DNA from 2 places in the Aminobacterium sp. EBM-42 genome. Region 2 is predicted to be linked to the other one. Evidence: a T-box and tRNA genes for the amino acid it is inferred to sense, from the RefSeq annotation. Region 2 holds a T-box; the other holds one or more tRNA genes.
What was found. The T-box of region 2 lies ahead of thrS (threonine--tRNA ligase). A T-box ahead of a tRNA ligase gene usually reads a tRNA of that ligase, here a tRNA-Thr.
Positions count from the first base shown of each region.

Region 1 (7,637 bases), on a different contig from region 2:
ATCCCCGCGAGCACCATCTACTTCTATGTCATACTGCACACCTGTCAGAATTTTAATTGCCCGCTCCCACGCAGCCCTGTCCTGTTTCGTACGACCAAATCCGGCGCGTCTGCGCCACTCTTTGCCGTGTATGGTCAGTGTGACTCGGGTCCCGTCAGTTTCAACATCATCGGCCTGGACAAACGTCAAAGCTGCCAAGAACACCAGTAACTCCCTCACGCGAGGAGTTTCAGGGGCAGACACGCTGATAATGTCTCCGTAGTCATTGATTTTTTTTAGGTCAAAACCCTTGGCAGGTACCTGCACCGGGAAAAAAGGCGGAAAATGGACTAAGGGCTGGGGTACCTGTACGACACAGTTATCCTTCGTCACCGGTACATTCCTCCCTTCTTGTCCTCCGCCGCCACAAGAATACCTGTGCGGGTCCTGTGCAGAAGCACAGGGTCCGGGAGCCGACACCCGTTGACCTTAACCCAAGTTAGGGCGAGGGGGTTATCCTCAGGAATCCCCAAGTCGTCCGCTGCGGGTACCCTGCTCAGGGTCATAGTGCACCGCCCATCGTCTACGATGCTGCTTGCCCCTCTGGGAGACTGCTGACTGGCACCCGCACCATTGAGTACGGCCGCCTTACTGGTGTGATGCGCCACCAGAATAGCGCACCTCGTCCTCCCAGCAACTTCTCCGAGAACCCAGAGGAGTCGTTTCATTTCACCATTGTCATTTTCATTGGCTTCGTGCAAGCGACTCAGCGGATCCAGTATGACCAGTCGCATTCCCTCGCACTGCCGCTCCAGCCAGGCTTTTGCCTCAGAATTTTCCACACCGCCCCTTCTTATTAAAGGTAAACTTGCCCCCTCGAGTGGGGACGGAAAAAAGGTTTCTACGGGAGGCGTGGTCAGGTCAACGAATTCCAAAAAAAGTGACACCAAGCGGTTGTGAATATCATCATAGTCCTCTTCAAAAGATAAATAGCGCACAGGGCCCGGTACCATCGGCGTGAGCCCCGGGATGAGTGTCTGGCCTGATGCGACAGACATCGCCATCTCCAGTAGCAAAAAACTTTTCCCTGTCCCGCCGGGGGCTGAAAGGGTGCCGGCCTTACCTGCCAGTAATCCAGGAAGAACAAAAAGGCGTTCGCGAGGGGACATAAAAACCCCCTCGGAAAAATCGACAACAGGGAGTACATCAGGAAGGTTCATAACTACATCTCCCCGCCGGTGTGCTCAGACTCCTGCGGAACCGGTACAGGGCCCCCTCTATAGTTTTTTGGCAGCCGGCGCAACCACGCGTCCAAGTCTTCCTTCAGATACCGGGTGGCCCCAGCAATGGAAATATCAGGCGGAGGCCCCATTCGGTCCTTGATTTTTCCCGTCATTCGTATGGTCCTCAGGTACGAGTACGAGATTTCGAGATATTCCGCTGCCTGTTTCGTGGTGAACACCATTTTCGGCACTCCACCGATAAGAGTAACCTTGACTTCCCCATTTTCTTTTTTTGTCCGTGCCATAGCTATGTACCTCCACTTTCCAGGATGTACAAGCTAGTTTTCCTGCGGGGGGTATCACAAAACAAAGAAAGCCCTAAAAAATAAGAAGATGCAATATTTAGTCTTTATATAGGGAGAGTCTTTTGGTCAGATTTTTAAAAAAGAATTATGGGTGGAAGTATGAGTATGGGAGTTGGTATTTTTTCGGGTGACACACGGGTGACACACGGGTAAAAAAGAGAGCCCCCGAGATTTTCGGGAGCCCTTGCTATTACTGGAGCCGGTGTCCAGACTTGAACTGGAGACCTGCGCATTACGAGTGCGCTGCTCTACCAACTGAGCTACACCGGCAGTTAAATTTAAAAATGGCGGTCCCAACGGGATTTGAACCCGTGTCGCAGCCTTGAAAGGGCTGTGTCCTAGACCACTGGACGATGGGACCGCTATGGTGAGCCGTGTGGGAGTCGAACCCACGACGCCCGGATTAAAAGTCCGGTGCTCTGCCAACTGAGCTAACGGCTCGTGCATTCGACCTGTTACTGCCGTTACGCAAGGGTTTATTCTACAGAAAAAACGCCGCAAGTCAAGCCCTTTTTAAAAATCTCAGGATTGAAAGTTTTCTGATAAGGGCAATCTCGGCCTGCCAAATAGCTTTTGCCTGCCTTTACTTGGTTTCATATTCAACTGGAAGAGCAGGCGTCATCTCTCTTCTTTTGAGACGCGAGCCACCCATCCCCTTCCTCTATTTGCCGATCTACACATATAAAACCTGTTCCTCCATAGGTTTGCCGCCTGGCAACACTCTCTTTAAGAGAAAGAATGGATAAAAGGTCTTCTTTCGCTTCTGGAATAATAGCTTTCCACTCAGACAGGGTCAGATCCAGAAGAGACCGCCCGTTATCGAGACAATAGCGAACAAGCTGTCCGGCTTTCCAGTGAGCGTCTCTGAAAGGAACACCTTCCTTAACCAGATACTCGGCCACATCGGTAGCAAGGATCATACCATTTTCCATTCCTAAAACAGCTCTTTTTTCCTCAACTTCTACACGAGACAAAAACTCTGGCAGAATTTCTATAATCGAGAGAATAACGGCAAGAGATGCCAGAAGACCTCGTTTATCTTCCTGCAAATCCCGATTATATGTCATGGGCAGTCCTTTTAGCATAACAAGCAAATCAACGAAGTGTCCTATGATTTGTCCTGTCCTTCCACGGGTCAGCTCCAATACGTCGGGATTTTTCTTCTGGGGCATCATGCTCGAGCCCGTGCAGAAAGCGTCAGGAAGTTTAAGCCAGCCAAATTCCTGACTATTATAAATAATAAAATCCTCGGCCAATCTGCTGCAATGTATTGCAAACACCGCCGCAAAATAGTGATAATCAAGTAAATAATCTCTATGGGCTACAGAATCAAGACTGTTCTCCGTCGGATTCTTAAATCCAAGCTCCTTCGCAGTATAAAAACGATCAAGAGGCAATGTTGAACCTGCAAGGGCCCCTGCGCCGAGAGGGCAATCTTCCAGTGAGTCCAGAGCAGCCTGAAGACGGATGCAATCCCTTCGAAATGCCTGAAAATGGGACATCCAGTAATGGCCCATGCTCACTGGCTGAGCCTGCTGTAAGTGAGTGTATCCCGGAACAACAATATGGCGATGAGCATGGGCTCTTTCCAGAACTGCCTCAAGAAGGGTGAACATGCCTTGTTGAACCTTTTGCAGTCTATCACGTAAATAAAGGCGCAACGTCGTAGCAATCTGGTCGTTGCGGCTACGACCAGTATGAAGCTTCGCCCCCAGAGGTCCGAGCAATTGAGTAAGACGGTGCTCTATGTTCATATGCACATCTTCTAATTCAATAGAGGGGATAAAACTTTTCTCTTCTATTTCTTGTAAGACCTGACGAAGTCCGCCTTCTATTTTTTCTCCTTCGTCAGGGGACAAAAGACCGACAGAAACAAGCATTCTCTCATGGGCAATGCTCCCCTGGATATCAAAGGGAGCAAGGCACCAGTCCAGATCAAGAGACTGGGTGTAGTTCAAAACGATTTCTGCTGTTTCTTCACTAAAGCGCCCTTTCCACATTCCTTCCCCCTCCTTTTATAAAACATGGGTAGCACTCTGGAACGGGACAGCTAACCTGTTGCAGGTTTTGATGCAGCCACTCTCCGGCAGGGTGTGTTCTCAGCGTTAACCATGAAGCGACATGAAGATGAAGGCATTTTACTTTAAAAGAATTTTTATCCTGAATCCCTCCTACTCCTCCCCGACGCAAAGCCTTCCATAATGAAGGGCGTCTTTTTTGAAGGTACATTCTTTGGGCTGGAGGAAAAAGGGACATGCGTATATTCATATGAAGCACATGATAAAGAATCCAATCATGGAGAGAAACCCTTTTCTGTAGATATTCTTCTAAAGCCTTCACTCCCTGTTGAGATTCAAGTTCGCCGCACTTCTGAATAAGATAGGGGCACGTTAACCAAAAAGACGTGGGGAAAGGCCTTTTCTTCACCATTGGCCTGCATAGAAGAACTTGTGGAGCCCCCCATTGGCAGTAATAGACCACTCCTGCCACGATGTCGTTTTCAAACTTGCGATGAACCATTTGACGCTTCACAATTTCAATATCTTCTTTCGTAAGGCTCCAATACAAAGCAGGGGAGCTTAAGCTCCCCTGCTTTGTTATTATTCGGGTCATTTGCTTCTTTTGCTCCGTTTTTTGCTCGCTTTCGCATTATTTAACTTGCTATTGAGATCCGCTATTTTCTGATCGCTAATTTTTAGGAAATTCGATAGCTTTTTTTCAAAGTTATCCTCTGTCTCTTTAGGAGCAGAAGGAGCAACAGGAGGACGTTCTTCCATTTTTTTCAAGGAAAGATCAATCCGGTTTTTTTCGTCAATCTTGATCACTTTCGCCGTTACCTTCTTGCCGACCTCAAGAACATCTTCCACTTTCTTAACGTAGCTATACGAGAGTTCTGAAATGTGAATCATCGCTCTCTGTCCCGTGGAAAGGCGTACAAAAGCACCATAAGGCATGATCTGCTCCACTTCACATTCGACCGTATCCCCGACACTCACGGGAGCCTGGTCACTCCTCTTATCTTCTACCATCAGTTTTTCTACCCTCCAGAAGGCTAATATAAAATCTTTTTTAAAAACTAGTTAGACAAAAAGATCTGTTTTGGAATTATATCAAATTACTGGCGTTCCAGTCTCTTTAATATCCTATTCTTATTCGAAGCAATTTATATTATATAGATACCGTGCCTCTATTGGTGAACTATGGAACAATCCAGGCCAAGGCCCTGCTCAGAGCTTCCACTATCCGATCCGGCTGAAAAGGCTTCACAATAAAATCCAGCGCCCCGGCTTTGATCGCCTCTCTGACCATAGGTTGCTGTCCCATGGCACTCACCATAATAATCTTGGCCTCAGGATCTAAAGCTCTTATGGCCCTGAGCGCATCAATGCCATCCATCTTCGGCATTGATATATCCATTGTCACGATGTCAGGATGAAGCCTCTGATAAGCCTCCACCGCAACTTTCCCGTTCTCAGCTTCTCCCGCAACCTCAAAATTATTATTTAAAAGAATATCTTTCAGTATTATCCTCATAAAAACGGCGTCGTCAACTATGAGCACTCTTTTTCCCATGTATGCATCTCTCCTGTGTTGTGCTCCACTCGAAAGGGGAAAGGACAGTGAAAGGGGCTGATCAGCCCCTTTCACTGTTTTATTGTTAATTATTCTGGGTAAGAACCATCCCAAGTTCTTCTATAAAAAGAGGACTTAATATCTTAATAAAGGTTCCTTTCATGCCTAGGCTTCTGCTTTCGATAATCCCAGCGCTCTCCAGCTTTCTCAAGGCATTTACAATGACACTTCTTGTAACTCCCACACGATCCGCCACTTTGCTTGCAATGACAACTCCTTCATAAGCTCCAAGCTCTGCGATGATATGCTTTACAGACTCTACTTCGGAGTAGGAGAGAGCACGCATAGCCATCTGTACCACAAGGCGTTCTCTCGCCCGTTCTTCTATACTTCGTGTTCGGTCATGGAGTATTTCGATACCTACGAGAGTGGCAAGATATTCTGCCAAAATGAGATCTTTCATGTAGAAGGGGTTGAAGAACCTTACGAGAAGCAATGTCCCCAGCCGTTCTGCCGCGCTATAGATAGGAACATACAATAGATGCTTTTCTGGAGCTTCTTTCGGAGCGACCTCATCATCGAAAAGATATCCATCTGTTTCACTCAAAATGGACTCTCTATGCTGGTTCATTTTTTCCACAAAACTTTCTGGCATATATCCCCTTTCAAGGAAATTCGCCACTGCTTCTGAATGATACTCGCTAACCCATGAATGCCCTAGTATCCGCCCTTCTCTGTTAATGATATAGACATTGGCTGTTGAGAATTCACAAAGAAGTTTTGCCAATTTGCTATAATCTGGTTTCGTCCCTTCCCGCCGATTCTGAAGGGCCCTGCCTACCTGGCGAGTCTTATCAAGCAAATCTTTCATTGCTGGGTCATCAACTATTCCAATCTTATTCTCTGCTACTTTTTTGTCACTTTTTACCATTTCCGATCCCTCCTGCATGATTTAAAGCAAATACTTTCGTAAGTCTGTGTCTTCCATAAGAGGCGAAAGCCTCTCCTTTACAAACTGCGCGTCAATATCAACCACTTCACCTTGCCGCTCTGGCGCAGTAAAACTGATTTCTTCGAGAAGCTGCTCCACCATGGTATGGAGTCGCCGGGCTCCTATATTCTCCATCTCAGCATTCATTTTTTCGGCCATTGCCGCTATTTCCTCAATGGCATCTTCTGAAAACCGCACTTCAATGCGCTCTGTGCTTAAAAGTGCCTGATATTGCTTTATTAAACTGTTTTCGGGCTCCACAAGTATGCGGGCCAACTCTTCTCTCCCAAGGGGCTGCAATTCCACCCGAATGGGGAAACGGCCCTGGAGTTCCGGTACCAGGTCAGAGGGCTTAACACTCGAGAATGCCCCTGCTGCAATAAAGAGGATATGATCTGTTTTTACCGTGCCGTATTTTGTCTGCACGGTAGATCCTTCTACGATAGGGAGAAGGTCTCGTTGCACTCCTTCTCGACTTACATCAGGACCGCTGGAAGTTCCTCGGGCAACCACCTTATCTATCTCATCAATGAATATAATGCCCTCTTCCTGGGCCTTATCCAGTGCTTCTCTGGCTACAGACTCCATATCTATCAGTTTTTCTGCTTCTTCTGCCTGTAGGAGTTTCTTTCCATCTGATACTTTCATTCGACGCTTTTTTGTTTTTTTAGGAAGCAATCCACTCAGCATTTCGTTTATATTCATACCCATGGAATCCATCCCTGCTCCTCCAAGAATAGGAATGCCCATGGACGCACTCTCAGCAACTTCTAGCTCTACTTCCCGCTCATCGAGCTTTCCAGCCTTAAGAAGGGCATAGACCTTATTTCTTGTAGACTCCCGGATGGTGTCTTCTTCCTGAGGCGGCGTTTCTTCAGCTTCCTTACCTGAAAATATTTTCATAAAATCCGGCATAGATGTCTTTCGCTCCGGCCGTGGCAGCAAGGCATCCACAAGCCGCCATTCCGCCCGTTCCTCTGCAGGACCTTGAACTTCTTCTATTTTTACCCTCTTCACCATGGCTACTGCTGTTTCTACGAGGTCGCGTATCATGGAGTCTACATCCCGTCCAACGTAGCCCACTTCAGTAAATTTCGTCGCTTCTACTTTCACAAATGGGGCCAAAACGAGATCGGCCAGACGCCTTGCAATCTCAGTTTTTCCTACACCTGTAGGCCCCACCATAAGGATATTCTTCGGCGCCACTTCATTTGCAAGATCCCGGGGCAAATTTCGCCGGCGCATTCTGTTACGAAGAGCTATGGCAACAGCTCTCTTCGCCTTTTCCTGACCCACGATATATCTATCAAGGCACTCCACAATCATACGGGGCGTCAGATCCTGTTTGTCCTCGGCCAGAATGATCATTCTCCAATCACCTCTACCGTTATTTCCTTATCCGTATAAATACAAATATCCGCCGCAATCTCAATGGCCCTGCGAGCTATGTCAGACGCTTTTTTGTCACTGGACTCCATAAAGGCCCGTGCGGCGGCCAAGGCAAAA
Region 1 is NZ_MPPC01000025.1:122,468-130,104, forward strand. Features, by position in the region: gene BUC50_RS07930 (hypothetical protein) at 1-372, opposite strand, end outside; gene BUC50_RS07935 (helicase RepA family protein) at 369-1,199, opposite strand; gene BUC50_RS07940 (helix-turn-helix domain-containing protein) at 1,202-1,507, opposite strand; tRNA gene BUC50_RS07945 (tRNA-Thr) at 1,762-1,837, opposite strand; tRNA gene BUC50_RS07950 (tRNA-Glu) at 1,853-1,928, opposite strand; tRNA gene BUC50_RS07955 (tRNA-Lys) at 1,933-2,008, opposite strand; gene argH (argininosuccinate lyase) at 2,167-3,567, opposite strand; gene BUC50_RS07965 (DUF501 domain-containing protein) at 3,548-4,135, opposite strand; gene BUC50_RS07970 (S1 RNA-binding domain-containing protein) at 4,177-4,596, opposite strand; gene BUC50_RS07975 (response regulator) at 4,766-5,140, opposite strand; gene codY (GTP-sensing pleiotropic transcriptional regulator CodY) at 5,226-6,071, opposite strand; gene hslU (ATP-dependent protease ATPase subunit HslU) at 6,093-7,499, opposite strand; gene hslV (ATP-dependent protease subunit HslV) at 7,496-7,637, opposite strand, start outside.
Region 1: it encodes a tRNA-Thr, which carries the amino acid that the T-box ahead of thrS (threonine--tRNA ligase) is inferred to sense. The anticodon was not compared.

Region 2 (7,637 bases):
AAGGCTTTTCCCCAACATTTCACGCAATGGCATAACTTCTCCCACCAAATAGTCTCCACCCGGAAGTTGAGAGAAACTTGAAAGCCAAGGATGGACAAACTGTTCCGCTACTTTTTGCCCCATATCCCGTTCTGGGAAAATAACTCTATGTGCCCCGACCCGCGAAAGGACTCTGGCATGAAGTGCCGTCTGAGCACGAGCTACAACAAGGGGGATATTAAACCCCTTGATTATAGTGGTTGCAAGAATACTAGCCTCTATGTTTTCTCCTATGGTAACGACAGCGATGTCCGCTTCTTTCGCCCCAACTTTTATAAGAGCATCTTCATCAGTAGCGTCAAGCTGAGCTGCTAAAGCTATAATATCTGCTACTGCTTCAACTTTGGCCGGGTCTGCATCAACTCCAACTACATACTGCCCCATAGCAGCCAGCTTTTCACATAAGGAGAGGCCAAAACGTCCCAATCCAACCACAAGGACCATTTTTCTTTTCTCAGCCATACCCATTAGCCTCCTAGCCTACCGGGATGTTTGTTGCAGCGTAATTCACATTATCCCGTGTTTCTCGAGTTATTACTACGTACATAAATGTAAGGATACCAACCCTTCCCCAGAACATCAACATTATAAGAATAATTTTACCCATTGTAGAAAGGGACGACGTAATTCCCAATGAAAGTCCCACCGTGCCCATAGCGGAGAAGGCTTCAAAGATCAATGTGTGGAAGGGAGCCGTTTCCGTAAAAGACAATAACACTATACTCAAAAGGACGGTACTAACGTACAGAAGGCTTAACGAAAGAGCTCTGCGCACATTATTAAAGGATATATTACGATTAGCATAAACAATGTTATTTCTTCCCCTCATCTCACAAAGAGCCGAATAGACTAAAAGTCCCAAGGTCGTCGTTTTGACCCCACCACCAGTAGAGCCAGGAGAAGCCCCTATGATCATCAATAGGCAGGTAACAAAAACCCCCAAAGCTGTAAAGTTCGCTGTTCGTATAGTATCAAACCCCGCAGTGCGAGGGGTGACGCTCTGAAAAAGAGCGTTCCATACTTTAAGAGTTGGAGATAGTCCTCTAAATGCCCCGTTCCAGTCAGAAATAAGAAATAGAAAAGCTCCGCCAATGATCAGGATACCTGTAACCTTTATGACAAGGTGGCAGTGAGGTGTCAATGGTTCACCCCTTCTCATATATCGGGCTATTCCCAAAAGAACAAGAAAGCCTGCACCACCTAAAATAATTAGAAGCATAATAGTGGCGGGAACAAGAAAAGTATGAGCATAACCTTGCAAGCCCGTTGAGAAAGGAGAAAAACCTGCGTTGCAGAAAGCACTAATGCTATGAAATAAAGCCAGATATAAAGCCCGCGCCGGGTTGTAGTCCCGAACAAATGCTATGAAAAGGGGGACGGCCCCAGCCACCTCTATTGCAACAGTCATCTTCAATATGAGGATAAGAAGCTTAATGGCTCCTGCCGGCGTATCGAGTCCAAGACCTCCCGCAAAAAGCAAACGTTGGCGTATCCCTATTTTTTGTCTGAAAAGTAGTAGAAGGGTCGTAGCGGCAGTCATAACCCCAAGTCCTCCCAGTTGTATAAGGACAAGGACAACCCATTGAGACAATAACGTCAGATCTTTACCGGTGTCTACAACAGTCAATCCTGTAACACAAACAGCAGATGTCGCCGTAAATAAAGCGTCTACAACTGCGATAGAGTGCTCTCCCTCCAAATTAAAGGCCCATATAAGCAGGGTTCCTATCACTATCAGCGATAGGAACCCTGCTACAATGGTTCTCTCTACTCGGAGAGAACTATACGTTTTCAAAACTACTGTCCTAACGCATTACGGGCTTGTTCAACCAATTTTGCAAAGGCCGGCATATCGTTGATGGCCAGTTCTGAAAGCATTTTTCTGTTAATTCCAATGCCCGCTTTTTTAAGTCCGGCTATAAGCGAACTATAGCTCATCCCCTGGGCCCGCGCAGCCGCATTTATACGAGTGATCCACAAACGCCTAAAATCTCTTTTCTTCAGTTTGCGGTCATCATAGGCTCTAGACAGAGATTTAAGAAAAGCTTCCCTCGCTCTTCTATAAACATTCTTCTTTTTGCCCCAATACCCTTTTGTGATGGAAAATAGCTTTTTCCTTTTTTTATTACTAACGCTACCACCCTTAACACGAGGCATAGCATGTCACCTCTCTTAATCATAAATTCTTTATTTTATACGTGAAATCGACCCCTAGCTATAGGGAAGCAGCTTTTTTAGATCTCCAGCCAATGTTTCTGGAACATACCCCGTTTTACGGAGACGACGAAGACGACTTCTGCTCTTTCCTGTCAAAAGATGCCCTCTTCCATTTTTTCTATAGCTGAACTTGCCTGTTCCGGTTGAAGAGAATCTCTTTTTTGCTCCTGAATGAGATTTCAACTTAGGCATAGTAATACCCTCCTTTCACACTGTTAAGTATACTAAAACACTACACCAAAGAGTTGTTCTGTAAGATTATTACTCTGACTGTTCAACTTCTTCCTGATTTTTATCCTGTTTGTTTGTTTCCTTTGTTTTTGTCGGCCCTAAAGGTGTGAGCATCATTCTCATATAACGACCTTCCATACGAGGTTCTGCTTCTACCTTGCCTAAACTCTCTGTGTCATGAACCACTCTTGCAAGGACATTGCGCCCTTTATCAAGGAAAGCCATCTCACGACCTCTGAAAAAAATAGAAACTTTTACCCGGTGTCCGCATTTCAAGAAATTCATAACAGCCTTAACCTTAAAATTATAGTCGTGTTCATCGATTTTCGGACGCATTTTGATTTCTTTTAGGGTTTGTCCCTTCTGTTTCTTTCGTGCATCTTTTTCTTTTTTCTGCAGTTGATAACGATATTTGCCATAATCAAGGATACGGCAAACTGGCACTTTAGCCTGGGGAGCCACCTCAACTAGATCAAGATTTCTCTCTTCTGCCATACGTAAAGCATCCTCTATTTTGGTGACACCTATTTTGACTCCGTTATCGTCAATCAATAACACTTCACTCACAGTGATTTCATCATTGACGCGGGGTTCCCCTGCTTCTCTTTTGGCTATAACACTTCACCTCCGTGATAATATAAAAAAGGGCCGATGGATTTCCACCGACCCTCACACATACAAAGCAATACTCTCAAAGAGTGTTATGGTTTCGACCAGACAACAACGCCTTGCGTCGTCAGGTGAGAGGGTGGGCCTCTTCTTTAGACTAAGAAACTATATCACAGCTGCTGAAATCTGGCAATTACTTGTTAAGTAGCGGATTCTTTTCTTCCATTAAAACATCAATAAAACTGTTGATTGACATTGCACCAAGATCCCCTCTGCTCCGCTCTCTAGGCGCGACCTGATCGCTGGCAACTTCTTTTTCTCCGATAACGGCCATGTATGGGATTTTCTGAATCTGGGCATCTCTGATCTTCTTCCCCAGCTTTTCATCTCTGCTATCTATTTCAACCCTGATATTATTAGCAACCAATTTCGCCTGAACCAATCGTGCATAATCAAGAAAATCTTCCGAGATAGGAAGCAAACGGACCTGTACAGGCGCTAACCAATAAGGAAAAGCTCCAGCGAACTGTTCTATGAGTATTCCGAAGAACCGTTCCAGACTTCCCAGAATTGTTCTGTGAAGCATTACGGGCCGATGTTCTTTTCCGTCAGCTCCGACGAATGTCAAGTCGAATTTTTCAGGCATCTGGAAATCAAGCTGAATTGTTCCACACTGCCATGTACGTCCGATACAATCCTCAAGGTGGAAATCTATCTTGGGACCATAAAAAGCGCCGTCACCAGGATTGACGCGATATTGCATATTAGTTTCTTCCAGAGCTTCTTTCAAGGCAGTTTCAGCTATATTCCACTGTTCTTCTGACCCCATGGAGTTCTCAGGACGGGTAGAAAGCTCCATTGTATATTTAAAGCCAAAGATATCCCTATATATGTACTGGCAAAGATACATAATCCCTTTGATCTCATCTTTAACCTGCTCTGGTGTGCAGTAAAGATGAGCATCATCCTGCGTAAAACAACGTACTCGCATTAAACCATGAAGAACACCTGATCGCTCGTGGCGGTGGACTATCCCTAATTCCGCCATCCGCAAGGGAAGATCACGATAACTTCTTATCTGACTTTTATAAATAAGAATTCCACCAGGGCAATTCATTGGTTTAATGGCAAAAGGCATCTCGTCGATCTCTGTAAAATACATGTTGTCACGATAGTGATCCCAATGCCCAGAACGAATCCAAAGACTGCGATCAAGAATAAGAGGGGTTCGAATCTCGCAGTACCCGTTCTTTTCGTGAACTTGTCGCCAGAACTCAGTGAGCTTGTTCAGTATAGCCATGCCCTTGGGGTGGAAGAAGGGAAATCCAGGACCTTCGGGCTGAATACTGAAAAGGTCGAGTTCTTTGCCTATTTTACGGTGGTCTCTATTCTTCGCTTCTTCAAGTCTTGTTATATAAGTTTGAAGAGATTCCTCATCTGCAAAAGCCGTTCCGTAGACACGGGTCAACATTATGTTTTTTTCATCGCCCCTCCAATAAGCTCCGGCTACTGAAAGAAGTTTAAAATGCTTTATCCATGAAGTATTCGGTACGTGAGGCCCTCTGCAAAGGTCTACATAGTCTCCCTGCCTGTACAGACTCACAGTCCCATCTTCTATCTCCTCTATCAATTCCACTTTGTACTTTTCTCCACGCTCTTTAAAAAAGGCAATCGCTTCTTCTTTTTTCAAAATCTGGCGCTCTATGGGGAAAGCACGCTTCGCAAGACGTTTCATTTCCTTTTCAATTTTTGGAAGCGCTTCCTCCGAAATTGATTCCGGGAGTTCCATATCATAGTAGAATCCGTTTTTAATGGATGGGCCTATCCCAAAGTGAGCTTCCGGATAAAGAGATTGAAAAGCCTGAGCCATAAGGTGAGCTGCTGAGTGCCGTATAATATCAAGCCCCTCTTCGCTGGCGCCATCTATAGCTTCTAACAATCCGCTCTCTGCGATCTCAGCTGAGAGATCAACATAACGACCGTTAATCTTGGCTGCCACAGCCTCTTTATGCATCTCCCAGCGCTTCAATACATTAAGAACACTGCCACTTTCAATTTCTATCATATCCTCATTGGCGTTTTTAAGCTCGAACATGCGTATCACCCCTAAAAAATAATGCCCACATCTCTCCTTCTGGAGACGATGTGGGCTATATCGCGGTTCCACTCCAGTTCCAGCTTATAAAGCTGGCCCTCTTTACGCTGTAAGGGGCGTTCCCCTGCATCTTACGCCAAAAAGCTTCAAGCTTCGATGCCGGCTCAGGAATGGTCTTCGGTCTACCCTGCTGCATGAGGCTCTCAGCCCATGGCCTCCACTCTCTGTTCAGTGGTCGTAAAACTACTCTTCCCTTCATAGCCTTACATATTCTATTTGGCGAAATTTATACTACCTAAAAGTAAGAATGTCAACTCTTTTACTTCACACCGGTACTGCCAAAGCCACCTTCTCCACGTACTGAATCTGAAAGGGATTCATTTTCCTCCCATACTAACTGAACCACAGGGGCTATGATCATTTGTGCAATCCTATCCTGTGGCATAACCTGAAAAGGTTCCTGTCCGAGATTAATAAGGATAACCCGAACTTCCCCCCTGTAATCAGAATCTATAGTCCCTGGAGTGTTAAGCACCGTAACACCGGAACGAAGAGCGAGACCGCTTCTTGGTCTCACTTGAGCTTCATAACCTTCTGGAAGCTCAACATAGAGACCAGTACCCACACTTCCCCTCTCTCCAGGCTTTAGAAGAAGAGGCTCCGCCGCACGAAGATCCACCCCGGCAGAAAAGGGAGTTCCATATTCCGGTAATGGTATTTCTATGTTTCGCCGGGCGACCTTAACCATTACACGCTTCATCGACGAGGTCCACCCTGCCTACGGTCCGGCCGTTCCTGACTTCCACCACGACGCTGGCCAGGAGCGGGACGGGGAGCAGAAGCAGCTTTGGCTTCAATAGCGGTTTCCTTTGCCTTCTCCTCTTCAAGGGCTTTGCCGAATCCCTCTTTTATAACCCTTTCTTCCTGGTCATACAGTTTCTTGCGTGTCAGATTAGTCCGTCCCATATCGTCTATTTCTTTGACCATGACAAGGACTGTATCCCCAACACCAAAAACATCTTCCACTTTGCCGACACGGTGAGGGCTGATTTCGCTTATGTGGAGAAGACCTTCTTTGCCTGGCAAACACTCTATAAAAGCCCCGAAATTCATAATCCGAGTGACTTTGCCCAGATATATTTCCCCTGGCTCCAATTCTTTTGTAAGCCCCTTTATTATTGCCAGTGCGCGTTCAACACCCTCACTTGATGTTCCGGCTATATATACTTCTCCATTATCTTCCACATTGATCTTCACTCCTGTTTCCTGGGTAATGCCTCGGATGACCTTACCGCCAGGGCCTATGATATCTCTGATTTTTTCAGGATCAATATGGGTCACATAAATCCTTGGCGCGTAAGGAGAAAGGCCGGAAGGCTCTTCTATGGCAGATTCCATTTTCTCGAGTATAAACAATCTTCCTTCTTTTGCCTGATTGAGGGCCTTTTTAAGAACTTCCCTAGTAATGCCACCTGCCTTGTTATCCATCTGAAGGGCCGTCACACCTTCGCGGGTTCCGGCCACTTTAAAGTCCATATCACCATAGTGGTCTTCAAGACCCTGAATATCACTCAAGATCTCTACTTTTTCCCCTTCCTTTATGAGCCCCATGGCAATGCCAGCGACATGTCTGTTAATGGGAACTCCGGAGTTCATAAGAGCAAGGCTTCCCCCGCAAATAGATGCCTGAGAACTGGATCCGTTCGACTCCAGGATATCTGAAACAAGACGGACCACATAGGGGAACTCAACCTCATCGGGAATTATAGGGCGAAGAGCCCGTTCAGCCAAGGCGCCATGCCCTATTTCACGACGTCCCGGACCCCGCATGGGACGAACTTCTCCAACTGAATAGGGGGGAAAGTTATAGTGAAGGATGAACCTCTTGTTCGGTTCGTCCTGTTTAAGGCCGTCAAGAATCTGGTCATCTACTCCCATCATCCCCAAAGTAGCCACAACGAGGGCCTGAGTTTCGCCCCGGGTAAAAAGAGCTGAACCATGCACACGAGGCAAAACTCCCACTTCACATGTAATCGGGCGAATCTCATCCATTGCCCGACCATCAGCCCGCTCTCGCTCATTAAGAATGCGGGACCGCATTGTTTTCTTCACCATCTCGTCAACTGCCGCAGAAATATAAGCCTCCGTACCAGGATAATTTTCTGCGAAATGCTCGATAGATGTGGTTTTAACGTAACGAATTTTTTCTGCCCTGGGTTTTTTCTCGTGAATACTGACTGCCTCTAATACATGCTTTTGCATTTCTGCTCCTAGCCATGAATCTATCTCTTCAAAAAATTCTGGTTCAGGAATATCTATCTTTTCCTTGCCAATCTGCTTCCGAATCTCTTCTTGCATGGCAACAATCTTTTTAATTTCAGTGTGGGCAAGATCCAGAGCATCTACGAGCAACTCTTCTGATACCTCGTTAGCTCCCGCCTCAACC
Region 2 is NZ_MPPC01000027.1:70,509-78,145, forward strand. Features, by position in the region: gene BUC50_RS08905 (potassium channel family protein) at 1-501, opposite strand, end outside; gene BUC50_RS08910 (TrkH family potassium uptake protein) at 515-1,834, opposite strand; gene rplT (50S ribosomal protein L20) at 1,837-2,196, opposite strand; gene rpmI (50S ribosomal protein L35) at 2,251-2,448, opposite strand; gene infC (translation initiation factor IF-3) at 2,518-3,102, opposite strand; gene thrS (threonine--tRNA ligase) at 3,290-5,191, opposite strand; T-box leader at 5,230-5,459, opposite strand; gene dut (dUTP diphosphatase) at 5,511-5,951, opposite strand; gene BUC50_RS08940 (polyribonucleotide nucleotidyltransferase) at 5,948-7,637, opposite strand, start outside.